DNA from 4 places in the Actinomadura sp. NPDC049382 genome. Region 3 is predicted to be linked to each of the others. Evidence: riboswitches for the same ligand, from Rfam matches in the RefSeq annotation. Region 3 holds a riboswitch; each other region holds the start of a gene.
The links. A riboswitch is a leader RNA that binds a small molecule or an ion and turns the genes downstream of it on or off. The one in region 3 is predicted to bind cobalamin.

Region 1 (7,596 bases), on a different contig from region 3:
CCCCCGAACCCGAAGGAGTTGACCCCCGCCACCGGGCGGGCGGCGGCGCCGTCCAGCGGCACCGGCCGCGTCGCCACGCGCAGCCCCAGCCCGTCGAAGTCGATGGCCGGATTCAGCGTGCCGGCGTGCAGCGTCGGCGGCACCATCCGGTTCCGCAGGACCAGCATGGCCTTGAACAGGCCCGGCATGCCGGACGCCGGCTCCAGGTGCCCCATGTTCGACTTCACCGACCCGATCGGCAGCGGGCCGCCGGAGCGCTCCGCGCCGAGGGCCCGGCCGAGGGACAGGCACTCGGCCGGGTCCCCCGCCTGCGTCCCGGTGCCGTGCGCCTCGACGTACACGACCTCGTCGGGCGAGACGCCGGCCTCGGTGTACACCTGCCGCAGCAGCTGCTCCTGCGCCTCCGGGCTGGGCAGCGACAGCCCGAACGTGCGGCCGTCGTTGTTGGTGCCCGCGCCCACGATCACCCCGTGCACGCGGTCGCCGTCGGCGAGCGCGTCGGCCAGCCGCTTCAGCACCACCAGGCCCCCGCCCTCGGCCCGGACGAACCCGTCGGCGTCCGCGGAGAACGCCCGGCACCGGCCGGTCGGCGACAGCATCGACGCCTGGCTGAACCCGACGAACGAGCCGGGGCTCAGCAGCAGGTGCATCCCGCCGGCCAGCACGACCCGGCTCCGGCCCTCGACGAGCGTCCGCCAGCCGCGCTCCACCGCCAGCAGCGACGACGAGCACGCGGTGTCGATGCTCATGCTGGGGCCGCGCAGGTCGAACACCTGCGACAGCCGGTTCGACGCGATCGACAGCGTCGACCCCGACATCGTGTACGGGCCGATCCCGCACGGCTCCAGCATCTGCAGCACGCCGTAGGCGGGGTCGGAGATCCCGATGAACACGCCCGTGTCGGACCCGGCGAGGGACGCCGGGTCGATGCCGGCGTCGTCCAGCGCCTCCACGGCCGTCTCCAGCAGCAGCCGCTGCTGCGGGTCCATCGCCGCGGCCTCCTTCGGCGAGATCCCGAAGAAGGCCGCGTCGAAACCGCCCGGGTCGCCCGCCAGGAACCCGCCCGCGCGGGTGTAGCTGCGGCTCGCCCGGGGCATCCGCTCGTCGACGAACCGGTCGGCCTCGAACCGCTCCGGCGGCACCTGGCCGACCAGGTCGTCACCGCGCTCCAGCGCGGCCCACAGACCGTCCAGGCCGGTGATGCCGCCCGGCAGCCGGCACCCCACCCCGACGACCGCGACCGCGCGCCCGTCGATCCCGCCAGGCCGTTCCCCCATGCGCGCACCCTCTCGCGATTACATTCAGTAGTCGTACGGCCACTAAATGCTGCGACGGGTCCGGCGCGGCGGCAACAGACGCGGAAGCGCCGAAGCCCTACCCCCGGGGTAGCGGGGGCGTCACCGCCGGGGGCGCGTGTCAGTCGTAGGACGCGAGGGCGCGGGCGTGCATGCCGAGGACGTGCGTGAACAGGGCGGGGGCCTGCGCGCCGGCGGCGTCGGGGAGGACGTCGGGGGTGAGCGTCCAGTCCGTGCCGACCCACGAGTCGGCGATGGCGTCCGCGCTGGACGGGAGGTTGTTGCACGCCTGCCGGAGCCGGACGGCGCGCACGGACTCGGCGGCCGGGGTGTCGGTCTCCACCAGCAGCACCGGGACGCCGGCCGAGGGGCCGTCCTCCACCAGGCGCAGCAGCCCGTGCGCGTCGTCGCCGTCGAGCGCGGCGCCGGCGTCGAGGATCACCACCAGCCGGATCGGCGGGCCGCCGCCGGGCAGGTCGTCGCCGCCGCCGATGCGGCGCAGGTCGACCAGGTCCAGCAGGCGGCGGACGCGTTCGGCCGCGCCGGTGCCGACGGCCACGCCGCCGCCGAGGAGCCGGGCGGACGTGGCCGGGTCGAAGCCCTGCAGCCAGCCCGCGCCCGACAGGCCCGGCGCGTCGACGACGTCCAGCCCGACGAGCCCCGGCGGGGCCGCGGCGAGGAACCGGGTCGCCAGCGACCAGGCGTAGGCGGTGGAGTCGCCCGGCATGGTGCCCTGGGAGATCCACACGGCGCGCCGCCACGGCAGCCGCAGGACGAGCGGGATCCGCAGGTCCGGCAGCTCGGCGGTGGACAGCCGGCCGAGCAGCACGCCGCCGGCCAGGTCGGTGCGGGGCCGCCAGGTCAGCCAGGACGGCGCGTCGAACGGCGCGACCTCCGCCTCGACGTGCGGCTCCACCCGGGCCAGCTCGTCGCGGAGCTGGGCGGCGTCGGCGCGCAGCCGCTGGTCGGCGGTGGCCATCAGCTCGTCGAAGCGGCCGCGGGGCCGCCGCCCGGCGATCTCCTCGTTGCGGACGGTCAGCGCGTGCTCGGTCGCGGCGCGGAACGCGGCCAGCGAGCGGCTCGCGTCCTCCCAGACGAGCCAGCAGCGTTCGAGGTAGTCGACCTCCGAATCGGGCGGCGGCGCCGGAGGCGGTACCGGCGGCGGTACCGGCGGCGGTGCGGCCGCTGACGGCGGCCGCACGGGCTGCGGCTGGACGGGCGGCGGCTGCGGGGCTTGTACCGACTGTGCCTCTGCGGGCGGCGGGGGCCCCGGGTCGTCCACCTCTATGCCGTGCGCGGCGACCAGTTCGGCGAGGCCGCCGGCGTAGCCCTGGCCCACCGCGCGCACCTTCCATCCGCCGGCGCGGCGGTAGACCTCCAGGCCGATGATCGCCTGCTCGGGGCCGAGGCCGGGGACGGTGAACGCGGCGACCGCGGCGCCGTCGGCGGTCAGCAGCACCCGCGGGGGCTCCGCCCCGAACGACGTGCCCCCGGCGAGGCTGACCGCGATGAGCACCGCGGCGACCTCGGCGGGGACCGCGTCGAGGTCGAGGTCGACGCGCTGGCCGCCGGCGTCCGACCAGCGGACGCCCGGCGCCTGCGGGGCGTTGAAGAACACCAGGTCGGCGTCCGAGCGGACGCGCAGGTCGGGGCCGACGAGCAGGGCGCTGACGTCGACGGGCACGGCGCTGGAGACCGTCGCGGTCACCCGCCGGGCGGTCAGTGCCGCGTTGGCGCCGCGGGCGAGTTCGGTCATCGGCGTCAGGCGTGGGCCGCGATCGCCGGGAGCATGTCCTGGAACGTGCGGCCGTGGCAGGGCTCGCCGATCGCGTTCATCTTCCAGGCGCCGCCGTGCCGGTAGATGCGGGCCATGACCATCGCGGTGTGGGCGCCGCCGCCGGTCAGCGTGTACCGGGCGAGCTCGCCGCCGTCCATCTCGTTGACGAGCCGGCAGAACGCGTTCTCCACCTCGTTGAACGTCTGGCCGTTGAACGAGCTGACCGTGAACACCAGCGAGGTGACGTGCACCGGGAGGCGGTTCAGGTCGACGATGACCGACTCGTCGTCGCCGTCGCCCGCCCCGGTCAGGTTGTCGCCGGTGTGCCGGACGGAGCCGTCGTCGCTGACGAGCTTGCCGAAGTAGACGACGTCCGCGAGGTTCTGGTCGGCGAACAGGACGCAGGACGCGTCGAGGTCGATGTCCCGCTCACGGGAGCCGAAGAACCCCTTCTTCTTCACCGCATCCCAGCCCAGGCCCATCCGGACCATGCTGAGCGCGCCGCCGGGCTTCTCCAGCGAGATCCGCTGGCCCTTCACCATCGACACCGTCACAGCCGTCGCCTCCTCGCCGTCCTGTGCCGCGCTGACCCGAGAGTGCGCCGGCCCGGACGCAAAGCCTTCCAGTCCGCCCGCCGTGTTGTCACCTCGTTCCCGGTTCCGCCCGTGAAACCGGTGGAAGGTCGCTTGTCCATTCCGCGCGCGCCGCCGCATAGTGACGTTCCACCTGCGAATTGTGATCGGGAAAAGGGTGGTTCTGGTGCGGGTCTTACTGCTGCGGGTCTTAGGCGTGCTGATGGGCGTGTTGGTCGCGGCGGCGGCGGTGCTCGTGGGGCCGCCGGCCTCGGCGGCGGCCTTGACGGAGGTCACCAGTTTCGGGACGAACCCGACCGGGTTGCGAATGCACGTGTACATCCCCGACCGCGTCCAGGAGAAGCCTCCCGTCCTGCTGGCGATCCACTGGTGCACCGGGTCGGGGCCGGCGATGTACTCGGGCACGGAGTTCGCGCGGCTGGCCGACCAGTACGGGTTCGTCGTCGTCTACCCGTCCGCGACGCGCAGCGGAAGCTGCTTCGACGTGTCGTCGGCGCAGGCGCTGCGGCGCGACGGCGGGAGCGACCCGGTCGGGATCATGTCGATGGTCCGGTACGCGCTCCAGCGGTACGGCGGGGACGCGTCGCGCGTGTTCGTCACCGGGGTGTCGTCCGGCGCGATGATGACGAACGTGATGCTGGCGAACTACCCGGACGTGTTCGCCGCGGGCGCGGCGTTCGCGGGGGTGCCCGACGGCTGCTTCGCCACCGCCGACGGCTCCGGCTGGAACAGCGCGTGCGCCAACGGGACGGTCCTCAAGACGCCGCAGGAATGGGGCGACATCGCCCGCTCCGCCTACCCCGGCTACTCCGGGACCCGGCCGCGGGTGCAGCTGTGGCACGGCACCGCCGACGACACGCTGCGCTACCCCAACTTCGGCGAGGAGATCGACCAGTGGACGAACGTCCACGGCCTGTCGACGACGCCGACCTCGACCGACCAGCCGCAGCAGGGCTGGACCCGCACCCGCTACGGAGACAAGGTCGAGGCGTACTCCCTGCAGGGCGTCGGCCACAACCTGTTGGCGTCCGGCATGGCGCAGCGGGCGATCCAGTTCTTCGGCCTCGACCAGGGCGGCACCACCGAGCCGCCCGGGGACGGCGACTGCGCCGTCTCCTACGCGGTGAACGCGTGGAACACCGGGCTCGTGGCGAGCATCACCATCACCAACACCGGGTCCGCGGCGATCAACGGCTGGACGCTCGGCTTCACGCTCCCCGCCGGGCAGACGATCACCTCCGGGTGGGGCGCCGCCTACCGGCCGACGAGCGGCGCGGTGACCGCGACGAACGTGTCCTACAACGCCGCGATCCCCGCCGGAGGATCCGTCGGGATCGGCTTCCAGGCCACCCACACCGGCGGCACCGGCGCGCCGTCCGCGTTCACGCTCAACGGCGCCGCCTGCGCCGCCTCCTGACGGTTCGCGCCCGTGCGGGGCGGCCCGCCCCCGCTCCGCACGGGCCGGACACCGGGCTGTTGACAGCGGTCCGGGCGGCCCGTACGGTTCGCTTGATTCACGGTTGCCCGAGGGAAATCCGGTGAGATGCCGGTGCGGACGCGCCACTGTATCCGGGACGACGATCCCGGGAGCCAGGTCGCTCGGGTGGCCGCGACCTCATTGTCCGGGACGCGCTAGATCCCTCATGGAGGCTCCGTGAGCACGCTCAGTGCCCGCACCATCCCCCTTCCCCGAATCGCTCCGTGGCTGCTCGCGGTGCCCGTGCTGCTGCTGATCGGCTACCTCGTCCTGATGGACAACGGCGCCGTGTCGCAGGCGGGCGGCTACCTGCACGAGTTGATGCACGACGGCCGGCACCTGCTCGCCGTGCCCTGCCACTAGGCCGCCGCATGGTACGCACCCTGCTGGTCAGGGGCCTTCTTCTGGGCCTGCTGGCCGGCCTCGTCGCGGGCGTCTTCGCCTTCGCGGCCGGTGAGCCGCGCATCGACGAGGCGATCGCACTGGAGAACGCCGCCGCCGCCCACGAGCATGTTCACGAGCACAGTGGACAGGGGCACGGTGGACAGGGGCACGCTCACGAGGAAGAGGTGAGCCGCGGCACGCAGAAGGCCGGGCTGTTCCTCGCCACCGGCCTGTACGGGGTCGCCGTCGGCGGCGTGTTCGCGCTCGTCTACGCGGGGCTGCGCGGGCGGGTCGGTCCGGAGTCGGACGGTGGGCTCGCGCTCGCCGCCGCCGGGACCGGCTTCGCCGCCGTCATCCTCGTCCCGTTCCTGAAGTATCCGGCGAACCCGCCCGCGGTGGGCGATCCCGAGACCATCAACGGCCGCACCCTGCTGTACCTGGCGATGATCGGCGTCGGGCTGCTCGCGACCGCGATCGCGGTGACCACGGCGCGGCGCGTGCCCGGCGGGCCGTGGGCGCGGTGGCCGGCGGCCGTGCTCGCCTTCGTCGTCCCGGTGGCCGTCGCGTCGCTGCTGCTGCCGGGGGTGGACGAGGTGCCCGACGGGTTCCCCGCCACGCTGCTGTGGGAGTTCCGCATCACCTCGCTCGGGACGCAGCTGGTGTTCTGGGCGTCGTTCGGCGCGCTGTTCGGGTGGGCCTGCGACCGGGCCGCCCGTCGTCCCGCCCCGGTACCTGCTTGAACGGGGCGCCTGCTTGAACCGGGCGCCTGTTTGAACGGGGTGCCTGCCTGAATGGGGTGCCCGCCCCACGGGGGCTGTTCGTCCGGCACGTGGCGTCGGCGGCCTGGGTGCCGCCGGTGTCGGCCGCTTCGAGCTCGCGCCCCTGTCCACCACGCGGCTCGCCGCTGCTCCGAGCAGTCGGCGGGTCGTCCACGTCAACCGGAAGGTGGTTCCTTGACCGCCCTGTATCCGTTCAGCGCCGTCGTCGGCCTGGACGACCTGAAGCTGGCGCTGCTCCTCAACGCCGTCTCGCCGCGCGTCGGCGGGGTGCTGGTGCGGGGTGAGAAGGGCACCGCGAAGTCGACGATCGTGCGGGCGCTCGCGGCCCAGCTGCCCGCCGTGGACGTCGTCGCGGGCTGCCGCTTCGCGTGCGACCCGGCGGCGCCGGACCCGTCCTGCCCGGACGGCCCGCACGAGCCGGGCGGCCCGGCGGAGCGGCGGCCGTCCGCGCTGGTGGAGCTGCCGGTCGGCGCGTCCGAGGACCGGCTCGCCGGGTCGCTGGACGTGGAGCGGGCGCTGACCGAGGGCGTGAAGGCGTTCGAGCCGGGACTGCTCGCGGCGGCGCACCGGGGCGTCCTGTACGTCGACGAGGTGAACCTGCTGCACGACCACCTGGTGGACCTGCTCCTGGACGCCGCCGCGCTCGGCACCTGCTATGTGGAGCGCGAGTCGCTGTCGGTCCGGCACGCGGCCCGGTTCCTGCTGGTCGGGACGATGAATCCCGAGGAGGGCGAGCTGCGGCCGCAGCTCCTCGACCGGTTCGGGCTGACGGTGGAGGTGGCCGCGTCGCGGGAGCCGCGCGAGCGTGCGGAGGTCGTCCGGCGGCGGCTGGCGTTCGACGCTGCCCCGGAGGCGTTCGCGGCGCGGTGGGCCGGCGCCGAGTCCGATCTCGCCGCGCGGATCGCGGAGGCCCGCGCGCGGCTCGGCGGCGTCCGGCTGCCGGACGAGCGGCTGGAGCAGATCGCGGCCGTGTGCGCGGGATTCGAGGTGGACGGGCTGCGCGCCGACATCGTCACGGCGAACGCCGCGATGGCGCACGCGGCCTGGCGGGGCCGGAGCGAGGTGTCGGAGGAGGACGTCCGCGCCGCCGCCCGGCTGTCGCTGCCGCACCGGCGCCGCCGCGACCCGTTCGACGCGCCCGGCCTGGACGAGTCGCTGCTCGACGACCTTCTGGACCGCTCCTCCCCCGACGAGCCGCCCCCGCCCGGCGGCGGCCCGAAGGACGACGGCCCGCAGGATGAGGGCCCGCAGGACGACGGGCCGCGGGAGGACGGGCCGCAGGATGACGGGC
Region 2 (7,596 bases), on a different contig from region 3:
TCGGCGTCGCTGGCGTGCGCCCGGCTCGGCTGGCCGCTGGACCGTACCGATGTCGTCAGCTTCGTCGGCCGCCCCGCCGAGACGCTGAACGCGCTCGTCGCGCCGGGCCGCCGCGTGCTCGTCCTCGGCGCCGGGCGGGAGGCGCCGATGGTCGTCGCGGCGCTGCTCACCGGCCGCGGCTTCGGCCCGAGCCGGATGACCGTCCTGTCCGACCTCGGCGGCGCGGACGAGGCGGCGGCGCACGGCGTCGCCTCCCAGTGGAGCGGCCCGGCCGCCTCCGCGCTCACCGTCGTCGCCGTCGAGTGCGTGCCCGGGCCGGACGCGGCGCCGCTGCCCCGCGTCGCGGGCCTGCCCGACGACGCCTACGAGCACGACGGGCAGATCACCAAGAGCGAGGTCCGGGCGGTGACGCTGGCGCGGCTCGCGCCGCTGCCGGGCGAGCTGCTGTGGGACGTCGGCGCCGGGTCGGGCAGCGTCGCGATCGAGTGGGCGCGGGCGCACCCGTCCTGCGCGGCCGTCGCGGTCGAGAGCCGTCCCGAGCGGGTGGAGCGGATCGGCCGCAACGCCAAGGCCCTCGGCGTGCCGGGCGTCCGCGTCGTGGAGGGCCGCGCCCCGGAGGCCCTCGACGGCCTCCCGCGACCGGACGCGGTGTTCATCGGCGGCGGCCTCACCACCCCCGGCCTGCTGGACCGCTGCTGGGACGCGCTCCAGCCCGGCGGCCGCCTCGTCGCCAACGCCGTCACCCTCGAATCGGAGGTGAAGGTGGCCGAGTACCGCCGCACCCACGGCGGGGAGCTGGTCCGCCTCGGCGTGGAGCGCGCCGCGCCGCTCGGCGGGTTCACCGGCTGGCGCCCCGCGATGCCCGTCACCGTCTGGACGGCCCGGAAGGACACCCTGTGACCGTGTACTTCGTCGGCGCCGGCCCCGGCGCCGCCGACCTCATCACCGTGCGCGGCCTGCGGGTGCTGGAGTCGGCGCTGGTGTGCCTGTACGCGGGGTCGCTGGTGCCGCGCGAGCTGCTGGACGCGTGCCCGCCCGGCGCCCGCCGCGTCGACACCGCGAACCTGACCCTCGACGAGATCACCGCCGAGCTGACCGCCGCGCACCGCGCCGGCCTGGACGTCGCCCGGCTGCACTCCGGCGACCCGTCGGTGTTCAGCGCGGTCGCCGAGCAGATGCGGCGGCTCGACGCGGCGGGCGTGCCGTACGAGGTCGTCCCCGGCGTCCCGGCGTTCGCGGCGGCGGCGGCCTCGCTCGGGCGGGAGCTGACCGTCCCCGGCGTCGGGCAGACCGTCATCCTGACCCGCACCGCCGTGCGCGCCACCCCGATGCCGCCCGGCGAGGACCTCGCGACCCTCGGCGCGAGCGGCGCCACGATGGTGCTGCACCTCGCCGTCCAGCGCATCGACGAGGTCGCGGCCGAGCTGCGGCCGCACTACGGCGCGGACTGCCCGGTCGCGGTCGTCGCCCGCGCCAGCCGCGCGGACGAGCTGGTGCTGCGCGGCACCCTCGCCGACATCGCGGGGCTGGTCCGGGAGGCCGGGGTGAAGCGCACCGCCGTGATCGTGGTCGGCCGGGTGCTGACCGCGTCGGCGTTCCCCGACAGCCACCTCTACAGCGCGGGCCGGGACCGGGCGTGCGGCGCGTCCTGATCCTCGGCGGCACCGCCGAGGCCCGCGCCCTCGCCGCCGCGCTGGCGGACGCGCGCCCGGACGTCCGTGTCGTGTCGTCCCTCGCCGGGCGCGTCACCGACCCGCGCCTGCCGGTGGGGGAGGTGCACGTCGGCGGGTTCGGCGGCGCCGAAGGGCTCGCCGCCTGGCTCCGCGACCACCGGACCGACCGCCTCGTGGACGCCACGCACCCGTTCGCGGAGCGGATGAGCGCCTCCGCCGCGCGGGCGTCCCGGCTGACCGGCGTGCCGCTGCTCGCGCTGCGCCGCCCCGGCTGGACGGAAGGGGACGGCGACGACTGGCACCGCGTCCCGTCCCTGCCGGCCGCCGCCGAGGCCCTGCCCGCAGGAGCCCGCGCGTTCCTCACCACGGGCCGCCGCAGCATCCCGGTGTTCGCCGCCCGCGCCGACGCGTGGTTCCTCGCCCGGTCGGTGGACCCGCCGGAGCCGCCCGTCCCGTCCAACGTGGAGGTCCTGCTCGCGCGCGGCCCCTACACCGTGGACGGCGAGCGCGCGCTGATCGGCGCCCACCGCCTGACCGTGCTGGTCACCAAGGACAGCGGCGGCGCCATGACCCGCGCGAAGCTCACCGCCGCCCGAGACGCGGGCATCCCGGTCGTCATGGTCGACCGGCCGCCGCCCCCCGAAGGCGTCCGGACGACCCACGACGTGGCGGCGGCCGCCGCCTGGGCTCAGGGGTAGCGGCGCGGCGTGTAGACCACGCCCTTGTCGGTGACCCGCGTGGTGGACGACCCCACGATGACCAGGCAGCGCATGTCGACCCGCTCCGGGTCGAGCTTGCCGAGCGTCGTCACCGCCACGCTCTCCTCGGGGCCGCCGACGTCGCGTCCGATCACCACCGGCGTCTCGGGGGAGCGGTGCTCCAGCAGCAGGTCCCGCGCCGCCGGGAGCTGGTGCCTGCGCCGACTGGACGACGGGTTGTAGAGCGCCACGACCAGGTCGGCCGCGGCCGCCGCGGACAGCCGCCGCGCGATCGCGTCCCACGGTTTGAGGATGTCCGACAGCGACAGCACGCAGAAGTCGTGGCCGAGCGGCGCGCCCGCCCGCGCCGCGACGGCCTGCGCCGCCGTCAGCCCCGGCACGACCTGCACCGGCACGTCCGCGAACGCGTCGTCGGCCGCCGCCTCCAGCACCGCCGCCGCCATCGCGAACACGCCCGGGTCGCCGGACGAGACGACGGCGACGCGCGCCCCGTCCCGCGCGAGCGCCAGCGCGTGCCGGGCCCGGTCGGCCTCCACCCGGTTCCCGGACGCGTGCCGCCGCTGCCGCGGGTTCGGCGGCACCCGGTCCAGGTAGGGGCCGTAGCCGACGAGGTCGGTCGCGGACGCGAGTACGTCCTGCGCCTCCGGGGTGAGCCAGGCCCGTCCCGCCGGGCCGAGCCCGACCACCCACACCCCGCCGGGGCCCTCCGGCCGGGCCGGGGGCGGCGCCTCGAACGACCGCTCCGCCGGGCTCGTCAGCAGGGCGAGCGACATGTACGGGACGTCCGCCGGGTCGACCTCGGCGAGCGGCGCGACCCGCTGCCGGCCGGTGGACGCCCGCTCGACGTACCAGGCGTCGCCGAGCCGGCCCGCGTCCTCGAAAGCCTGCCTGACCTTGGGGAACGTCCGGCCGAGCTTGAGCACGGCCGCCGCGTCCGCCGCGCGCAGCCGCTCGGCCAGCTCGTCGCCGGGCAGCGTCCCCGGCAGGACGGTCAGCGTCTCCTCCCGCTCCGCCAGCGGACGCCCGGCCGCCGCCGACGCCGCGCTCACCGACGTCACGCCGGGCACCACCTCGGCCGGGTAGTGCGGAGCGAGCCGCTTGTGCAGGTGCATGTAGGACCCGTAGAACAGCGGGTCGCCCTCGCTCAGCACCACGACCGTCCGGCCCGCGTCGAGGTGCGCGGCGAGGCGGGCGGCGCAGTCGGCGTAGAAGTCGTCGAGCGCGCCCTGGTAGCCGCCCGGATGGGCGGTCGTCTCCGTCGTCACCGGGTAGACGAGCTGCTCCTCGATCCGGCCGTCCCGCAGGTAGGGTTCGGCCGCCGACCGGGCGATGCTGCGGCCGTGCCGCGCGCAGTGGAAGGCGACCACGTCCGCCTCGCCGATCAGCCGCGCCGCCTTCACCGTGACCAGCTCCGGATCGCCGGGGCCGACGCCCACGCCGAACAGCCGTCCCGCCATCACTCCGCCTCACTGGCGATGGCGTTGACCGCCGCCGCCGTCATCGCGCTGCCGCCGCGCCGCCCGCGCACCACCAGGTGGTCGAGCCCGCTCGCGGCGAGCGCCTCCTTCGACTCGGCCGCGCCGATGAACCCGACCGGGATCCCGAGCACCGCCGCCGGACGCCCCGCGCCCGCCGCCACCAGCTCCAGCAGCCGGAACAGCGCGGTCGGCGCGTTGCCGATCGCCACGACCGACCCCTCCAGCCGGTCCAGCCACAGGTCGAGCGCCGCCGCGCTGCGCGTGGTGCCGAGCCGCTCCGCCAGCGCGGGCACCTCCGGCTCGCCCAGCGCGCACACCACGTCGTTGCCCGCCGGCAGCCGCGCGCGCGTGATACCGGACGCGACCATCCGCGCGTCGCACAGGACCGGCGCGCCGTCGAGCAGCGCCGCCCGCGCCCGCGCCACCACCCCCGGCGACCAGCCCAGATCCCGGACGAGGTCGGTCATCCCGCAGGCGTGGATCATCCGCACCGCGACCCGCGCGACGTCGTCCGGCAGGCCCGACAGGTCGGCCTCCGCGCGGATCGTCGCGAAGGACCGCCGGTAGATCTCGGCGCCGTCCCGGACGTACTCCATCACCGCTGCTCCTCAAGCATGTTCAGCACGACTCAGCCGTTCTCAGCCGACTCGGCCGTTCTCAACACGACGGGACCGCGGGGCGTCCCGCAGTGCCGCTCGCATCCCGTCCAGTGGACGGGCGTCTCGGGTGCGCGCTCCAGCCCGGCGACCCACCGCCGCGCCGCGCCCAGCACATCGCCGCGCGACTTCGCGCAGCCGGGGCTCCCGGTGCAGGCCGTGACGCCGACCCACGGCGACGCGGCGTCGACCGCGAAACCCGCCTCAGCCAGCACCGCCGCGACCTCTCCGGCCTCGCCGGAGGCCAGGTCCCGCAGCACGGCGCTCCGCCACGGCGTGATCCGCACGCTGCCGGAGACCCCGGCGAGCGCCTCGGCCTGCGCGCCCGACATCCGCCCGAGCGGCGGCACGACCTCCAGCGCGACGAGCCCGTCCCGCTGCCGGACGACCCCGGCGTGCGGCGGCCGGGGCTCAGGAGGCGCGCCGGGCTCTTCCGCGCTCGCGCCGAGCCGCCCGGCGATGAGCCGCGCGCCGTCCGGCACCTCCGCCACCCGCCACGCGTCCCCCCGGACGTCGAGGAATCCCTCCGCAGCCGCGACCAGCAGCGCGACCGCGTCACCGGCCGGAAGGGAGACCCGCGTCCCGGCGATGTGGAGGCCGTCCGGCGCGTAGGTCAGGTCGGCGTCCAGGCCGGCGGCGTCGCCGGTGCCGTCGTCCAGCGCGAACAGGAAGCGGCCCGGCAGACCGGCCAGCCGCGGGTTCGCGCACAGCGCCCGGTCGAGGGCCGTGACCAGCGGATCCGTCACCAGCACACCGCGCGGGCCGCGCCCGCCGAGCGGGGACGCGACGATGTTGCGCACCCGCTCGTGGGACGGCGACGGCAGCAGCCCCGCCGCCTCCAGGCGCGCCGCGAGCGCCGCCGGATCGCGGACGCCGCGCAGCTGCGCGTTGCCGCGCGAGGTGAGTTCGATCACGTCGCGGCCCAGCTCGCGGGCGGCGGCGCCGAGCACTCCGAGCTGCGCGGACGACACCGCGCCGCCCGGCACCCGGACGCGCGCCAGCGATCCGTCGGCGGCGTCGTGGGTGCGCAGCGCACCGGGGCACGCGTCGGCGTGCGGTCTGGCAATCGGCACGGGGAGGATGTTAACCACACTTTGCGGGCGGGCCGCGCTGCCGTACTCTTCTCCCCAGGCGATGGCAATGGGAGGAAGCCGGTGTGAATCCGGCGCGGTCCCGCCACTGTGACCGGGGAGCGAACCCCGCTTGAGGCCACTGTCCGCACGGACGGGAAGGCCGGGGCGAGCATCGATCCGGGAGCCAGGAGACTCCTGCCGTCGCGACACCCGCTACCGGGGCGAGGACCCCAGGGGAGGAACGGCCGTGTCCGCTGGCACCGTGCTGCTGCTGTCGACGTCCGACACCGATCTGCTGAGCGCCCGCGCGTCCGGCGCCGACTACCGCCTCGGCAATCCCGCCCGGCTCACCGCCGCCGACCTGCCCGGCCTGACCGAGGGCGCCGACCTCGTCGTGGTCCGGCTGCTCGGCGGCCGGCGCGCCTGGGAGGACGGGCTCGACGCGCTGCTCGCCGGCCCCCGCCCGGTCGTCGTCCTCGGCGGCGAGCAGGCCCCCGACGCCGAGCTGATGGAGCTGTCCCGGCTCAGCGGCGGGGTCGCCGGCGGCGTGTGCGCCGAAGCCCACGCCTACCTCGCGCACGGCGGGCCCGCCAACCTCGCCGAGCTGCACGCGTTCCTCACCGACACCCTGCTGCTGACCGGGCGCGGGTTCGCGCCCGCGGCCGCCACGCCGACGTGGGGACGGCTCGAACGCGAGCCCCGCACCACCGAGGGCCCCGTCGTCGGCGTGCTCTACTACCGCGCCCACCACATGGCCGGGAACACCGCGTTCGCCGAGGCGCTGTGCGCGGCCGTCGAGGACGCGGGCGGGCAGGCCATGCCCGTCTTCTGCTCGTCCCTGCGCACCGCCGAACCCGAGCTGCTCGACACCCTCCGCCGGGCGGACGTGCTGGTCGTGACCGTCCTCGCGGCGGGCGGGTCCAAGCCCGCGACCGCCGGGGCCGGCGGCGACGACGAGGCGTGGGACGTCGGCGCCCTCGCCGCGCTCGACGTCCCGATCCTGCAGGGCCTGTGCCTCACCACGAGCCGCGCCGACTGGGAGGCGAGCGACGACGGGCTGTCCCCGCTGGACGCCGCGTCGCAGGTCGCGATCCCCGAGTTCGACGGCCGCATCATCACCGTCCCGTTCTCGTTCAAGGAGATCGACGAGGACGGCCTCACCGTCTACCGGGCCGACCCGGAGCGGGCCGCGCGCGTCGCCGGGATCGCCGTCCGGCACGGCCGCCTGCGGCACACCCCGCCCCCCGAGCGCCGCGTCGCCGTGATGCTGTCGGCGTACCCGACCAAGCACTCGCGCGTCGGGAACGCCGTCGGGCTCGACACCCCGGCGAGCACCGTCCGGCTGCTGGCCCGCCTCCGCGACGCGGGCCACGACCTCGGCGAGGGCTTCCCCGGCGTCGGCGACTCCGCGGACGGCTCCGCCGGCGACCTGGACGGCGACGCGCTGATCCACGCGCTCATCGCCGCCGGCGGCCAGGACGAGGACTGGCTCACCGAGGAGCAGCTCGCGGGCAACCCGGTCCGCATCTCCGCCGCGTCCTACGAGCGCTGGTACCGGACGCTCCCCGAGGAGCTGCGCGGCGAGATGGAGCTGCACTGGGGGCCGCCGCCCGGGCAGCTGTTCGTCCAGGACGGCGACATCGTCCTCGCCGCGCTCCGCGCCGGGAACGTCGTCGTCATGGTGCAGCCGCCGCGCGGCTTCGGGCAGAACCCCATCGCGATCTACCACGACCCCGACCTGCCGCCCAGCCACCACTACCTGGCCGCCTACCGGTGGCTGTCGGACGAGTTCGGCGCGCACGCGATCGTCCACGTCGGCAAGCACGGCAACCTGGAATGGCTGCCGGGCAAGGCGGCGGGCATGTCGGCGTCGTGCGGCACCGACGCCGCGCTCGGCGACGTCCCGCTGATCTACCCGTTCCTCGTCAACGACCCGGGGGAGGGGACGCAGGCCAAGCGCCGCGCGCACGCCGTCCTCGTCGACCACCTGGTCCCGC
Region 3 (7,596 bases):
TCCATGACTAGATCAACTACGCCGGAAAGTCGCCATTAAGCCTTTCCGACTTGATCACTGCTGGTCACATGATGTTCTGCGGCGGGCCTACCGGAGTGGACGTCGTGCCACGCGGCCGGGCGCCTTGCTCGGGGAGGGCGGTGACCTGGGTGAGGCCGGTGCGGGGGTGGGGGCGGACGTCGGCGTCGACGCGGTAGACCTCGGCGAGCAGGCCGGGGGTCAGCACCTCGGCGGGCGTCCCGGACGCGACCAGGCGTCCGGCGTGCAGGACGCAGAGGCGGTCGCAGTGCGCGGCGGCGAGGTTGAGGTCGTGCAGCGCGATGACGGCGGTGGCGCCGAGGCGGCGGACGAGGCGCAGCGCGTCGATCTGGTGCCGGAGGTCGAGGTGGTTGGTGGGCTCGTCCAGCACGAGCGTCCCGGTCCGCTGGGCGAGCGCGCGGGCGATCAGGACGCGCTGCTTCTCACCGCCCGACAGGCGGTCGAACGGCGCGTCGGCGAGGTGCGCGGCCTCCAACTCGGCCAGCGCTTCGGTGATGACGGCGCGGTCCGCGGCGTCGTCGCCCTGGAACGCGCGCTTGTGCGGGGTGCGTCCCATCGCGACGACGTCGCGGACGGTCAGCTCGAAGTCGCCGGGAGTCTCCTGGAGGACGGCCGCCAGCCGCCTGGCCAGGTGCTTGCCGGGCATCCGCCAGATGTCGTCGCCGTCCAGCAGGACCCGCCCGGAGGTGGGACGCCGCGCGCGGTAGAAGGTGCGCAGCAGCGTCGATTTCCCGGCGCCGTTGGGGCCGACCAGTCCCACGACCTCGCCCGGGGCCGCGGTCAGGGAGACCCGGTCGACCAGGGGGCGCCCGCCGATGACGACCGAGACCTCCTCGGCGCGCAGGCTTCCGGGCGCGGCGCTCGCCGGGGTCATCGGGCCGCCCTCCGGCGCATCAGGTACAGGAAGAACGGCCCGCCGACCAGGGCGGTGAGGATCCCGACCGGGATCTCCTCGGGACTGATCAGGGTCCGCGCGGCCAGGTCGGCGGCGATGAGGAAGGCCGCGCCGAGCAGCGCCGCGGCGGGCAGCGCGCGGCGGTGGTCGGCGCCGACCAGCAGCCGGACGGCGTGCGGCATGATCAGGCCGACGAAGCCGATCGAGCCGCTGACCGCGACGACCGTGCCGATCATCAGGGCGACCAGCACGAACGCGGCCGCGCGGAAGCGGTGCACGTCCAGGCCGAGGGACGCGGCGGCCTCCTCCCCGGCCAGCAGCAGGTTGAGCGGCCGGGACAGCCCGAGCAGCACCGCCGTCCCGGCGAGCACCGCGGCCGCCGGGATCCACAGGACGGTCCAGGTGGTGCCGGCCAGTCCGCCGAGCGTCCAGCGCAGCGCCGCCTCGGCCCCGCGCGGGTCGTCGGACGTGATGATCAGGTAGCTGGCCACCGCCGACAGCACCTCCGCCGTCGCGACGCCGGCCAGCACCAGCCGCACGGTCGTCATCCGGCCGCCGGAGCGGGCCAGGGAGTACACCAGGAGCAGCGCGAGCAGCGCGCCGCCGAACGCGGCCAGCGGCAGCGAGAACATGCCGAACCAGGCCACGTGCAGCACCACGACCAGGACCGCCCCGACCGTCGCGCCGGACGACACCCCGAGCAGCATCGGGTCGGCGAGGGGGTTGCGCACCAGCGCCTGCAGCGCCGTCCCGCACACCGACAGGCCCGCGCCGACCACCCCGCACAGCAGCACGCGGGGGAGCCGGACGTCCAGCACGATCGTCTCGCGGACGGGCGGCCAGGCCGGGTCGGCCAGCGCCGGATGCAGGCGGTGCAGCAGGATGCCCCAGACCTGCCCAGGCGGCAGCCGCACCGAGCCGGCCGCGATCCCGGCCGTCGCCGCCGCCAGCACCAGCGCCGCCAGCAGCGCCAGCACCAGCGCGTAGGGGAGCCGGCGGCGCGGACCGGGCGCGGCCGGCGCCGTCCGGACGCCGGAGCCGCGGGCCTCGGCCAGGCCGGTCACGCGAAGCGGTCCGGATGCAGTTGCCGGGCCAGCGAGTCCACCGCGTCCGCGACGCGCACCCCCGTCACCGTGGACGACAGCGGCAGCACCGCGAACCGCCGGTTCTTGATGGCGGGGACGTCCTTGATCGCGGGAGTGCGCAGCAGGAACGTTTTCTTGTCCTCGGCGGACTGCTCGCCGTAGTCGTAGATGAGGACGACGTCCGGCGCGCGCTCGGCGAACTGCTCGAACGAGACGTCCCCGTACGGTTTGTCCACGTCGGCGAACAGGTTGGCGCCGCCCGCGAGCCGGATCATCTCGTTGCCGATCCCGGCGCCGCCCGCGGTGAAGACGGTCTTGTCGCCGCTGTCGTAGACGGCCACCTTGACCGGGGCAGCGCCCGCCAGCCTGCGCTTCACCCCGTCCAGGACGGCGCGCATCGAGGCGAGCCGGCGTTCCGCCCGGTCCGGGACGCCGAAGATCTTCGCGACGGTCCGGATCTCCTGCTCGACGGTGGCCATGGTCACCGGCCCCTCGGGGCATTCCTCGATGTTCAGGCGGGTGGCGATGCCGGCCTTCCGCAACGCCGCCCGGCCGCGGCCCTCCTTCTCGTCGAAGGCGCTCGTCCAGCCCCCGTACACCAGGTCGGGTTCGGCCGCGAGCAGCGTCTCGTAGGAGGGGTACTCCTTGGAGAGCACCTTCACCCCGTCGTAGGCCCGCCGGAACTCCGGCAGGACCGCGTCGTCGAGGTAGCCGGTGCCGACCATCGACTTCTCCAGGCCGAGCGCCAGCATCACCTCGGTCGCGTGCTGGTTGAGCGAGACCGCCCGCTGCGGCGGCCGCTGATAGGTGGTGGTCACGCCGCAGTTGGCGTCCGTCACGGGGAAGCCGGGAGGCGCCGCGCCGGCCTGCCCGTCGGCGGTGCCCGCCGCGCCGCCGCATCCGGCCGACAGCAGCACCAGTGCCATCAGCGAAGCCAGGGCCCGCCTACCGCGCGCCCGCGTCGCCCTTACCGGCGCGGACTCGCGCAGCCGTGCGGGGAACGCTGAACCCATGGGCATACAGCCCCTCCTCCCTGGGGAGATCCGCCCCAGTTGTTCCGAGGAGGCGACCGCGTGAGTCTCCTGGCTCTCGGGTCAACGCTCGTCCCGGCCTTCCCACCCGCAGGCGCGGGCAGTGGCATGGTTCGGGATCCGCTCGCCGATCACAGTGGCGGGACCGCGCCGGATTCGCACCGGCTTCCTCGTTCCGCCGTCGCCTACTCCGCACATCGTGACACATGCGGCGCGCGTGCCCGGTCCCCGGCCGGGCGCCCGCCCGGTCCGCCGGGCCCTTTGCGCCGGTCGGCCTCCGATGAGCGGTTCGTCACACGATGATCTTCCTTGACAGATCACTACTGCATGTTCTTAGTTACTGCATATAACTTGCAATAACTGAGGGGATGCATGACTCCGTCACCGGTGGCCCCGTCCGCCGCGGCCGTGGCCCCCGACCTCGACGACCTGGGCGCGTCCTCCCGCCGGCGCCGGTACCTGCTGCTCCTGCTCGGGCTCCTGGCGGTCTTCCTCGCCACGGCCGTCGCGGCGGTCGGGACGGGCGCGGTGGTGGTGCCGCCGGCGACCGTCCTCGACGTCGTCGGCCACCACCTGATCGGCGCCCCGGCCGAGGTCACCTGGCGACCGGCGCACGACTCGATCGTGTGGCGGGTCCGGCTGCCGCGCGTCCTGCTGGGGGCGGCGGTCGGCGCCGGGCTCGCCGTCACCGGCATGGCGCTGCAGGCGATGGTGCGCAACATGCTCGCCGACCCGTACCTGCTGGGGGTCAACTCCGGCGGCTCGACGGGAGCCGCCGCCGCGATCCTGTTCGGGTTCGGCGCGGGCTGGGGCGAGCACGCGCTGCAGATCGCGGCGTTCCTGGGCGCGCTGGCCGCCGCGCTGCTGGTCTTCGTGATCGCCCGCGTCGCCGGGCGGATCACCTCGACCCGGCTGCTGATGACCGGGGTGGCCGTCGGCTACGCGCTCTACGCGCTGACCAGCTTCCTGATCTTCGCGTCCGATTCGGCCGAGGGGTCGCGGTCGGTGCTGTTCTGGCTGCTGGGCACGCTGGCGCTCGCGCACTGGTCGGCGCCGCTGTTCGTGGTCGTGGCGGCCGTCGTCCTCGTGACCGCCCTGCTCACGCTGTGGGGGCGCCGCCTGGACGCGCTCGCGATCGGGGACGAGACCGCGCACACCCTGGGCGTCGCGCCGGCGCGGTTCCGCCTGGTGCTGCTGGTCCTGGTGTCGCTGGCGGTCGGGGTGCTGGTGGCCTCGTCGGGCAGCATCGGCTTCGTCGGGCTGGTGATCCCGCACCTGGCGCGGCGCATCGTGGGGGCCACGCACCGGAGGGCGGTCCCGGTCGCCGCACTGATCGGTGCGACCTTCCTGCTGTGGGCCGACCTGGCCGCCCGCATGGTCCTCAGCCCGCAGGAACTGCCGATCGGCATCATCACCGCGCTGGTCGGGGCGCCGTTCCTGCTCATCCTGGTCCGCCGCCCGCACGCCGGAAGCGAGTGAGACAGCCATGATCGAAGGACGCGGGCTCAGCTACGCCTACGGCGCGACGACCGTGGTGCGCGACATCGACGTGCGGGCCGAATCCGGCCGGGTCCTCGGGCTGCTCGGTCCCAACGGCAGCGGCAAGACCACCGTGGTCCGGATGCTCACCGGGATCGTGCCGCCCCGCAGCGGGCAGGTGCTGCTCGATGGGCGCCCCCTGGACTCCGTGCCCCACCGCGAACTCGCCCGGCGGGTCGCCGTCGTACTGCAGGAGCCGGGAGGCGACCTGCCGATGACCGTGGCCGACATGGTCATGCTCGGCCGGGCCCCGCACCAGTCGACGTTCTCCCGCAACGGCGCCGACGACCACCGGATCGCGGCGGCCGCGCTGCGCAGGGTCGGCGCCCGGCACCTGGCGGACCGGATCTTCGTCCGGCTGTCCGGCGGCGAGAAGCAGCGCGTGATGATCGCCCGCGCGCTGGCGCAGCAGCCCGCGCACCTGGTGCTCGACGAGCCGACCAACCACCTTGACATCCGGTTCCAGCACGAACTGCTCGCCATGGTCCGCGGGCTCGGCATCACCACGGTCATCGTCCTCCACGACCTCAACCTGGCCGCGCGGTACTGCGACGACGTCCTGGTCCTCCAGCGGGGCAGGGTCCTCGCGCACGGCCCGTGCGCCGACGTCCTGACGCCCGAACTCCTCGAAGGCGTCTACGGCGTCGGCGTCGAACGCCTGGAGACCTCCCGCGGCATCCAGTTCCTCTTCCACCCGCTCGACGCCGCGGCCGCCGCGCCGTCCCCGACCACCCGTTGACCAGAACGCCGGACGACCACCGCAAGGAGCGATGCGCCAGATGAAGCGATTCCTCGCCTGGGCCGGGGCCGGACTGCTGGCCGCCGCGCTGGCCGGATGCGGCTCGGCCGGCCCGGAGGCGGACGGCCGGGGCGGCACGGCCGTGAGCTACCCCCTCACCGTCAAGAACTGCGGGGTGGACGTGAGGGTGGACAGGGCGCCCACCCGCGCCATGATCGTCAACAGTGCCCCGCTGCAGTACCTGTCCTCGCTCGGCGTCCTGGACCGGCTGGGCTCGCGGGCCGGGAAGTTCCCCCCGGAGTACTACTCCGAGCAGACCCTCGCGGCGGTCGCCAAGGTCCCGTCCCTCACCGACCGGCTCGGCTCCGACGGGCACCTGAGGATTCCACCGAGGCGATCATCGCGCAGGAGCCCGACCTGCTGCTCGGCCTGCCGGAGGGCGTCACGCGGGAGTCGCTCGCCGCGGCCGGCATCCCCGTCCTCCTCGAACCCAGCTTCTGCCCGGACGGGATCGAGGACCCCGGCTACGAGACGATCTACGACCAGATGCGGCTGTACGGCACGGTCTTCGACCGGCGGGCCGAGGCCGAGCAGGCGGTAGCGGACCTCCAGAAGCGCATCAAGACCGTCGAAGCGGGCCTGACCGGCCAGAAGGGCCGCAAGGTGGCCGTCCTGTGGCCCTACCGGGGCGAGGGCACCGTCGGCGCCTACGGCAGCCGGAGCATGGCCACGCCGCAGCTCGAGACGCTCGGCGCCCGGAACGTGTTCGCCGACGTCGACAAGCGCGTCTTCGAAGTCTCCATGGAGGAACTGCTGGGACGCGACCCCGACACCATCGTCCTGCTGCACACCGACGGCACCGACCAGGAGATCGAGCAGGCCCTGCTCGACATCCCCGGCGCCGAGGACCTGCGCGCCGTCGAGAACGACGCCGTCATGGTGCAGCTGTTCAACTTCACCGAACCGCCCACGCCCCTGGTCCTCGACGGCCTGGAGCGCCTCGCCGCCCACTTCAAGGGAGAGTGAACGCCATGTCCCCGCACTCGCCGATCCAGGACCGGATCACCTGGTACTGGGACCAGCACGCCCCCGCCTACCAGCAGTTCCAGGAGCAGCGGCTGGCCCACCCCGACTACAGCGCGGCCTGGACGCGGGTCTGGCGGGACGCGCTGCCCGGCGACGCCGAGACCGTCCTCGACGTGGGCACCGGGACCGGTCACGCCGCACTGACCATCGCCGCCCTCGGCCGCCGCGTGACCGGCGTCGACATCGCACCCGCCATGCTGGACTTCGCACGCGACAACGCCCGGCGCCGCGGGCTCGACATCACCTTCGTCCAGGGCGACGCGGTCGAGCCCGACGTGCGGGGCGCCCCCTTCGACGCCCTCGTCAGCCGCTACCTCCTCTGGACGCTGCCCGACGTCGACATCGCGCTGGGCAACTGGCGCCGCCTGCTCCGCCCCGGAGGCCGCCTCGCCATCGTCGACGCCCCCTGGCACGCCGGCGGGATGCGCCACTCCGACACCGACCCCAGGGCCCGCGCCTACGACGACGAGGCCCGCCGCGCCCTGGTGCTGGCCGAGGCGGAGACCATCACCGCCTGGCAGGACCGGATCACCGCCGCCGGCTTCGCCGACGTCGAGGTCACGCCGCTGACCGAACTCTACGAACTCGACGGCGTCCACGGCGTCGCGGCCGACCACCGCCGCACCCTGCAGCACCTGATCACCGCACGGAACCCGGAAACGGACGCGCCCCGCTCCCAGGACGGGGCATAGACCGTAGCCTCGCCACGCAGACCGCACACCAACCGCCGGAGAGACCATGGACAGTGAAGTCCGCTTCGAGAATGTGGCGCCTGTGATCCCGGTCCGGGACCTGGCCTCCGCCCTCGACCGCTACCGCGCCCTCGGATTCACGGCGCGGCGATCCGAGGACGACCACCACTACGGCTTCGTCGACTGGGGGCCGGTCTCGCTCCACCTCACCCAGTGGGACGAGCATGACCCCGCCCGCACCGGCGCGGCCGTCTACCTCTACGTCTCGGACGCAGCCGCCCTGCACGCCCAGTGGGCCCGGACCGGCGTCCCCGGCCGCCTCGGCGAGCCGGTCGACACGCCCTACGGGCTCCGGGAGTTCGCCTACGTCGACCCCGAGGGGACACTGCACCGCGTCGGCTCACCGATCCCCTGACGGCAGACGCGGGGCCGGACCTCGCGACTCAGGACGGCGGTGCGAAGGTCCCGGCCGTGGCGGACGTTCGTCCCT
Region 4 (7,596 bases), on a different contig from region 3:
CTGGTCACTTGCCGTGCTGGGGCCATGCCGCGTGATCGCACGACGGGTGCCATACCCGACCGCCTCAGCCAAGACGGGGCCTGAGGACGCCTCGCCCACTTGTTTGCCGGGGCGGCGGCGATCGGCTGGCCCGGGCCCGAGTGCAATGACGCGAGTGGAACCGTCTCTCTCCCCGCATGGGCGCCCGCCGTGTTTCATTAAGGCCGGGTGACCGCACGCCGCGTCCACAGCCGACCGCCTCAGCAACAGCTCCCTGAAGACGTCGCGCACCAGACGCCGCCGTGGTGGGTTAAGGCCGTGTCCTCGACCGGCCCAAGCCCAGCCGTCGTTCCACTCGCAGGGGCCCAGAGTCGTCCCCTGGCCTGGTCGCCTGTCGTGCTGGGACAAGGCCGCGTGAGCGCCGCCCCGCGCCCGGCTGTATCACCTGCCCGGTCTGGGCCGTCAACGAGCCGGGTTGCCCGCCTGTTGGGGCAGGGCCACATGATGGGCTGGCGCACGCTTTCGTTCTAGTTGCTCGCTGCCTGGCCTCAGGCGTGTGATCGATAGCCTGCGCCGGGCCATCACACCGACACGGGCCTGGCTTCATCCCCCGATCCGGCCGACTGCCCTGGCGGGGTCGGGCCGTGTGAGTTCGCAGGGGCGCGCCCCTGCCTGAGTCACCGAGGGATCCGCCAGGGATTTGTAGACCCTCCACGGCAACGCGTCCGCACGCTCTCGGATCAGTGTCGTAGGCCGGAAGGGAGGCGACCGGCCAGCCGAACCGGCGCGTCCCGTGTCGCCCTCTGGGCTTGTAAAACCGCCAGTCACGGGCAGGTGGAGCGCTTGCGGCTGGGACGGTCGTGCCGTTTGCATGGCCTGGGGCGTCCGCAGCCTGGGCGGCTGCCGCCTTGGTCGACGGGGCGTGTTCGCAGGTGCTTGCCCGTTGCGCGGCGTGGAAGTGTACGAGGGAGGGGGCTTGGCTAGCGGGTTTGGTCGGTTGGGCGGATGAGGATTTCGTTGACCGCTACGTGTTCCGGCTGGGTGAGGGCGTACACAACGGCGTTGGCTATGTCTTCGGGCTGGAGGGTGCGCATGGACGCGGCCATCTGCTGTGCGGCTGCCCGGGTTGCCGGGTCGGAGATGTGGTCGGCCAGTTCGGTCGAGACGAAGCCCGGTTCCACGATCACCACCCGGACGCCTTGGGCGGTCACCTCTTGCCGGAGTGCTTCGGAGAATGCGTTGATGCCGAACTTTGTCGCGGCGTAGACGGCGCCGCCCGCTGATGCGATCCGTCCTGACGTCGAGGAGACCTGGAGGACGGTGCCCTTGCTCTTCAGCAGGTGCGGCAGGGCCGCGTGGACGGCGTACATCGAGCCGAGCAGGTTCGTTTCGACCATGCGGGTCCATTCGGTGGTGTCGGCGCCTGCGATCGGGCCGCTGAGCATTACCCCGGCGTTGTTCACCAGGACGTCCAGGCCGCCGAAGTGTTCAACGGTCGCCGCTACTGCGGCCTGCACTGACTGCTGGTCTGTCACGTCCAGGTTCAGGGGAAGTACCTCGCCTGGTGCCTTGTCCGCGAGGGTCGCCAGGCGGTCGGCTCGGCGGGCGCCGACGGCCAGGTCCGCGCCTGCGGCTGACAGGGCCAGTGCGGTTGCCTCGCCTATGCCTGAGGACGCGCCGGTGACCAGGACGGTCTTTCCGGCGAGCTTGTCGTTCATGACTTTCCCTTCGATGTGCGGTCTGCGCTCCGGCCGGTCCGTAAGCGGACCGGGCGGTCACCTTAGAGAGCTCATAAGCGGACCGATTGGTCACCTTAGGTAGAGTGGTCGCTGTAGGAAGGAGTGGCGCATGGCCAAAAGCGTCCCGTCGCGCAGTGATGCGGTGCGGAACCGTCGGCTGCTGCTGGACGCGGCGGCTCGGACGTTCGCCGAGCGCGGGGTCGAGGTGTCCATCGGCGAGATCGCGGAGTGCGCCGGGGTGGGCAAGGGCACGGTCTTCCGGCACTTCTCCTCCAAGGCCGACCTGCTGGCGGCGATCATGCTCGGCATGCTGGACGAGCTGGAGAGCACCGGGACCGCGCTGCTGGAGGCCGACGATCCGGGGCGGGCGCTGCGGGAGTTCATGGCCGCCGGGGTGGAGATCTTCGTCAGGGACCGGGCGTTCTGCGAGGTCGTCGGCCGGCCGTCCCTGCAGAGCGAGCAGGTGCGGGAGGCGATCCAGCGGCTCCGCGACGTCGCGGAGGAGATCACCGACCGTGCGCGGCGGCAGGGGGCCGTGCGGCCAGATGTCACCGGCACCGATGTGGTCCTGCTGCTGAGCGGCATCCAGCACACGGCGGCGCCGCTGTTGGATCATGAGCCGCAGGCTTGGCGGCGTTATCTCGAGTTGGCTCTTGATGGGCTTTCCGCTGAGTCGCGGCCGGAGTTGCCGTATCCGCCGCCGGGTCGGCTGTCGCTTGAGGGAGCGGAGGGCGGTCCTGGCGGTTGAGCCCGCCCAGGATTCGTGTCGCCGCTTATGTGATCAGGTATGACCCTGGTCCTGAGTTGCTCGTCTTCGATCATGTCGGGATGCCGGAAGCGGGGACTCAGGTGCCAGCGGGTGGTGTCAGGGGTGGTGAAGGCTTGGTGCGGGCGGTTTTGCGGGAGGTTTTTGAGGAGACGGGGCTGAGCGATGTCTCGGTTGTTCGGCGGGTTGCCGTAGAGGAGAAGCCGCATCCGTGTTCTGGGGAGCCTCGCCGGACGTCGTTCTTTCATCTTGTCGCGGGTGCCTCTGTGGCGGACGCCTGGGAGCACGTGGTGGATGGTGACGAGGGCGATGCGGGGTTGACGTTCGCCTGCCGGTTCGTGTCGTTGCCGTTGGCGCGGCCGCTCGCAGATGACCAGGGTGCTTGGCTGGGGCTCGTTGATGCGGCCTTCGTTCGTGAGCTTTGACGGCGGTAGAGTCGCCGGTGGCATGAACTGACGCGGGGTGCCCCTTCGTGGGGAGAATCGGGAAGCCGGTGTGAATCCGGCACGGGCCCGCCGCGGTGACCGGGGAGCTGCCGTCCATGCGCGTTTGCGCGGCCACTGGCCGGAAGGCTGGGAAGGCGGGCGGTCCGGCGTCGATCCGGGAGTCCGAAGACCGGCCCCGCTCCACGCGGCCGCCATGCGGCGGCCCGACGCAGCGGGAGCCTGCCATGGAGCTTTACGACGTCATCCACCGCCGCCGCGATGTGCGCGCCGAGTTCACCGGTGCGCCCATTCCGCGGGACGTCCTCGACCGGGTGCTCGCGGCGGCGCATGCCGCGCCGAGCGTGGGGCTGTCGCAGCCCTGGGATTTCATTCTGGTGAGGGACGTTCGGCTTCGGCGTGCCTTCTATGAGCATGTCCAGGGGGAGAGGGCTGTGTTCGCTCGTGGTTTGCGAGGGGATGCGGCTGAGCGGTTCGGGAAGATCAAGATCGATGGGGTTCTGGAGTCCACTCTTTCGGTTGTGGTCACGTATGACGCTGCTCGGGGTGGGCCTGCGGTTTTGGGGCGGCATGCGATCGCCGATGCTGGGCTGTACTCGGTCTGTCTGGCCATTCAGAACTTGTGGCTGGCCGCTATGGCGGAGGGCTTGGGGGTGGGGTGGGTTTCGTTCTACCGCGAGGCTTACCTGCGTGAGTTGCTCGGCATTCCGGGGGACGTTCGTCCGGTCGCCTGGCTGTGTCTGGGGCCGGTCAGCCGTCTGCAATCCGCTCCGGATCTCGAACGGCACGGGTGGCGGCAGCGGCGGGAGTTGGATGCCGCAGTTCACCTTGACCGGTGGGCGGGGCGGTCCTGAGGCGGATCGCCATGTGGGTCAGGAAGGCCACGCCGGCCAGCAGGTAGCAGTTGGCGATCGGGGTCAGGAAGATGTGGAAGCCGTATTGGAGTGGGTGGCCGTTGTGCGGCGTCCACCAGAGCGGGGAGAGCGCGAAGAGGACGTAGGCGGCCAGGGCGGTTTTCCGGTTGTTGTTCCTGAGGAGCACCGCCAGGGCGGGGACGATCCATACCCAGTGGTGCGCCCAGGAGATGGGGGAGACCAGTAGGCCGGTCGCGCCTGTGACGGCTGTGGCGGTCAGCCAGTCGCCTCTTCTTGCCCAGAGGACGGCGATCGTCAGGCCGATCGCGGCGATCGTCAGCGGGATGGCGGTGTACCAGTCGCCCACTTCGGCCGTGCCGCGCAATATGCGGTTCAGGGTGCCGTAGGGGGATTGGTTGCTGATGTACGGGACGCCCACCCGGGACGTGTCGTAGAAAGTGTCCAGCCAATAGACGCGGGACGCTTCCGGTGCGATGACGTAGGCGAGCAGGGTGCACGTGGCGAAGGTGGCCGTGGCGGTCACGGCGTCCTTCGTGCGCCTCGTCAGCAGGAGCAGGACGACGAAGATGGCCGGGGTCAGTTTGATCGCGGTCGCGATGCCGATGGCGATTCCGGCGGGGCGGCCTTGGGCGGCGCGGTGCATGTCGGCCAGGACGAGGGCCAGCAGGAAGAGGTTGACCTGGCCCAGGAAGAACGAGTGGTAGACCGGTTCCAGAAGGAGGCCGGCCGCTACGACGGCGATGAGGGGGACGTGGCGGCCGGTCAGTTTCATCGTGATTCGGCATGCCCATATGAAGGCGGCCAGTGCGGCGAATTGCCAGATCACGCGGGCCAGGGTGAGCGGCAGCAGGGAGAGGGGGGTGAAGAGGGTGGCGAAGAAGGGGGTGTTGGTGAACCAGTGGTCGGCCAGCTGTTCCGTGTAGAGGCGGGTCCCGTCGGTTATGGCGTCTCCGCCCAGCCAGTAGATGCGGAAATCCAGCGAGTCGTAGGTGATAGAGAATACGGCTATTGCTGTGACTTCGATGGCCAAGAGCAGTGGTATCCAGCGTTTCATGCGGATAACGGTGTCGATCGGCCCGGTTTTCGCGCATCGGGCCGTCGCACACATTTGCGGAACGCCCGTTAGCCCGTGGGATTACGCCCGCGGGCCAATGTGCGGGAGAACGGCCGGCGGTTACGATCGGCGCATGTCAGCCCGAGTGCGCCGTCTCAGCGGCGCGGTTCTCGCCTGGTCGGGAGCCGCGCTCTATCCCGGCGTCCTGTTCCTCGCCCTCTCCACCGGGCGGTTCCTCTCGCGGGAACTGGACATCCTGCTCTGCGTCGGCCTCACCGTGCTCGTCGCCGCGCTGCTGCGGCGCAACCCCCTCCCGGCCCACGCGATCCTGCTCTTCTCCTGGATCCTGGCCCTGTCGGAGACGCCGAACGGCGTCGTCGCGGGTGGGCAGATCCTGCTCACCGATCTCGCGGTCTGCTACATCGCGGCGACACGCCCGCGCTGGGTCTCGGGCTCCGTGGCGGTCGTCACCGGCGTCCTGCAACTCCTGTCCGTCGCCGCGTTCCTGATGGCGGACGAGGTGCTCCTCCTCACCATCGTCCTGGCGATGGTCGTCGTATGGATGACGGGGAACTCGCTGCGGGTGCGGCGCGCGCACGCGGAGGAGATGCGCGAGCGGGAGACCGCGCAGGCCGTCGCCGCCGAGCGGCTCCGGATCGCCCGCGAGCTGCACGACATGGTCGCGCACAGCATCGGGATCATCGCGATCCAGGCGGGCGTGGGCGGACGGGTGATCGAGACGCAGCCTGCGGAGGCCCGCAACGCGCTGGGCGCGATCGAGGCCACCAGCCGCGACACCCTGTCCGGGCTGCGGCGGATGCTGTCCGCGCTGCGCGCCGACGACCCCGCTCCGCTCGGCCCCGCCCCGGGCCTGGCCGACCTCGACCGGCTGGCGGCGGCGACCGCGGACGCCGGGGTCGCGGTCGACATCCGCCGGACGGGGGAGCCGCGGGCGCTTCCGCCGGACGTCGACCTCTCGGCGTACCGGATCGTCCAGGAGGCGGTCACGAACGTCGTCCGGCACGCGGGCACCGACCGCTGCCGGGTGACGATCGACTACCGCGACGGCGAGCTCGCGATCGAGGTGGCGGACGACGGGCGCGGCGGCGTGGTCGGCGCCGGGTACGGCCTGGTCGGGATGCGGGAGCGGGTCGCGCTGCTGCGCGGCGAGTTCGCCGCCGGGCCGTCCCCCGCGGGCGGGTTCCGGGTGGCGGCCCGCATCCCGGCGCCGGCGGCGGCCGCATGACGGTCCGCGTCGTGCTGGCCGACGACCAGCCGCTCATCCGCGCCGGGCTGCGCGTGCTGATCGCCGACACCCCGGACCTGGAGATCGTCGGCGAGGCCGGGACGGGCCGCGAGGCGGTCGACCTGGTCGAGGCCCTTCACCCCGACGTGGTCGTGATGGACATTCGCATGCCCGACATGGACGGCATCGAGGCCACCCGCCGCATCACCGGGGCGCACGTCATCATGCTGACGACGTTCGACGACGACGAGTACGTGTACGGCTCGCTGAAGGCGGGCGCGAGCGGCTTCCTGGTCAAGGACATGGCGCTGGAGGAGATCCTCGCGGCGATCCGCGTCGTGGCGGGCGGGGACGGGCTGATCGCGCCCAGCGTCACCAAGCGGCTGATCGAGGAGTTCGCCGCCCGTCCGGAGCCCGCCGCCGCGCCGCGGCGGGCCGAGCCGCGGGAGGTCGCCGGGATCACCGGCCGCGAGCGCGAGGTGCTGACCCTGGTCGGGCGCGGCCTGTCGAACCAGGAGATCGCCGACGAGCTCTACATCAGCGTCGCCACGGCGAAGGCGCACGTGGCCCGGCTGCTGGCGAAGCTGGCCGCCCGCGACCGGGTGCAGCTGGTCATCATCGCCTACGAGCTGGGCCTCGTGGCGCCCCCTACCGGCGGTAGTACTACCTGACGTGGTGACCTCGGTATCGGTCGGATAACCTTGAAGCCGTGAAGGGTCTGGGAGAGCTTGAACGCACGGTCATGGAGGTCCTGTGGGAGCGGGAGGACGCCGGCCACGAGGCGGCGACCGCCCGTGACGTGAGCCGTGCGCTCGCCGGCGACCGGGACCTCGCCCACACCACGGTCATGACGGTGCTGGACAGGCTCGCCAAGAAGGGCTTCCTGGAGCGCGAGCGCGACGGCCGGGCCTGGCGCTACCACCCGGTGGCGAGCCGGGAGATGTACGTGACCGAGCTGATGCTGGGCGCGCTGAACGAGACCGGTGACCGGGACGCGGCGCTCGCCCACTTCGTCCGGTCCGTGTCGCGGGACGAGATCGACGTGATCCGGGAGACCCTCGCGGGCCTCACGAGTAAGGAACCACCGGCATGACCGGCGCCGCCCTGCTCGCATTGATCTCTCTCGGGACCGTCGGCGGGGCGCACTTCCTGTCCCGCGCCCGGTGGACGTGGCGAGCGCCGCGCATCGGGATCGCGCTCTGGCAGGCCCTCGGGCTGTGCTGGGGCGTCGCCACGATCGGAGCCCTGCTCGGCCTGGCCCTCCTCCCGTACCGCAAGGGCGTCCTCGGCGGGCTGCCCGGCCTCTACGACGACCAGGCGGCACGCCTCGGCGCCGTGCAGGTCGCGGCGCTGCTCGGTGCGATCAGCCTGGCCGGCGTGCTGCTGGTCATGCTGATGTTCGCGGTGGTCCGGGTGTTCCGGGCCCGGCGGCGGCACCGGGCGCTGCTCGCGCTGGTGTCGCGCCGCGACTCGTCCGTGCCCGGCACCCTCGTC

Region 1: it holds a riboswitch for cobalamin, as region 3 does, so the genes downstream of both, AB0K34_RS28380 (CbtB-domain containing protein) here and AB0K34_RS26240 (ABC transporter substrate-binding protein) in region 3, are expected to answer to the same signal.
Region 2: it holds a riboswitch for cobalamin, as region 3 does, so the genes downstream of both, cobN (cobaltochelatase subunit CobN) here and AB0K34_RS26240 (ABC transporter substrate-binding protein) in region 3, are expected to answer to the same signal.
Region 4: it holds a riboswitch for cobalamin, as region 3 does, so the genes downstream of both, bluB (5,6-dimethylbenzimidazole synthase) here and AB0K34_RS26240 (ABC transporter substrate-binding protein) in region 3, are expected to answer to the same signal.

The regions. Positions count from the first base shown of each region.
Region 1 is NZ_JBFARO010000059.1:24,479-32,074, reverse strand. Features, by position in the region: gene AB0K34_RS28400 (type I polyketide synthase) at 1-1,277, opposite strand, end outside; gene AB0K34_RS28395 (TerD family protein) at 1,417-3,051, opposite strand; gene AB0K34_RS28390 (TerD family protein) at 3,057-3,626, opposite strand; gene AB0K34_RS28385 (PHB depolymerase family esterase) at 3,832-5,082, shown strand; cobalamin riboswitch at 5,138-5,283, shown strand; gene AB0K34_RS28380 (CbtB-domain containing protein) at 5,320-5,505, shown strand; gene AB0K34_RS28375 (CbtA family protein) at 5,514-6,266, shown strand; gene AB0K34_RS28370 (VWA domain-containing protein) at 6,480-7,596, shown strand, end outside.
Region 2 is NZ_JBFARO010000059.1:12,233-19,828, forward strand. Features, by position in the region: gene cbiE (precorrin-6y C5,15-methyltransferase (decarboxylating) subunit CbiE) at 1-900, shown strand, start outside; gene cobM (precorrin-4 C(11)-methyltransferase) at 897-1,652, shown strand; gene AB0K34_RS28335 (cobalt-precorrin-6A reductase) at 1,637-2,371, shown strand; gene AB0K34_RS28340 (precorrin-2 C(20)-methyltransferase) at 2,362-3,849, opposite strand; gene AB0K34_RS28345 (precorrin-8X methylmutase) at 3,849-4,469, opposite strand; gene AB0K34_RS28350 (precorrin-3B synthase) at 4,499-5,599, opposite strand; cobalamin riboswitch at 5,671-5,794, shown strand; gene cobN (cobaltochelatase subunit CobN) at 5,847-7,596, shown strand, end outside.
Region 3 is NZ_JBFARO010000050.1:46,799-54,394, forward strand. Features, by position in the region: gene AB0K34_RS26230 (ABC transporter ATP-binding protein) at 65-913, opposite strand; gene AB0K34_RS26235 (iron ABC transporter permease) at 910-1,989, opposite strand; gene AB0K34_RS26240 (ABC transporter substrate-binding protein) at 1,995-3,038, opposite strand; cobalamin riboswitch at 3,095-3,225, opposite strand; gene AB0K34_RS26245 (iron ABC transporter permease) at 3,423-4,529, shown strand; gene AB0K34_RS26250 (ABC transporter ATP-binding protein) at 4,537-5,328, shown strand; gene AB0K34_RS26255 (ABC transporter substrate-binding protein) at 5,425-6,354, shown strand; gene AB0K34_RS26260 (class I SAM-dependent methyltransferase) at 6,360-7,106, shown strand; gene AB0K34_RS26265 (VOC family protein) at 7,153-7,521, shown strand.
Region 4 is NZ_JBFARO010000012.1:443-8,038, forward strand. Features, by position in the region: gene AB0K34_RS10515 (SDR family NAD(P)-dependent oxidoreductase) at 960-1,697, opposite strand; gene AB0K34_RS10520 (TetR family transcriptional regulator) at 1,828-2,466, shown strand; gene AB0K34_RS10525 (NUDIX domain-containing protein) at 2,463-2,909, shown strand; cobalamin riboswitch at 2,928-3,123, shown strand; gene bluB (5,6-dimethylbenzimidazole synthase) at 3,155-3,781, shown strand; gene AB0K34_RS10535 (glycosyltransferase 87 family protein) at 3,678-4,856, opposite strand; gene AB0K34_RS10540 (sensor histidine kinase) at 4,990-6,102, shown strand; gene AB0K34_RS10545 (response regulator transcription factor) at 6,099-6,773, shown strand; gene AB0K34_RS10550 (BlaI/MecI/CopY family transcriptional regulator) at 6,812-7,195, shown strand; gene AB0K34_RS10555 (M56 family metallopeptidase) at 7,192-7,596, shown strand, end outside.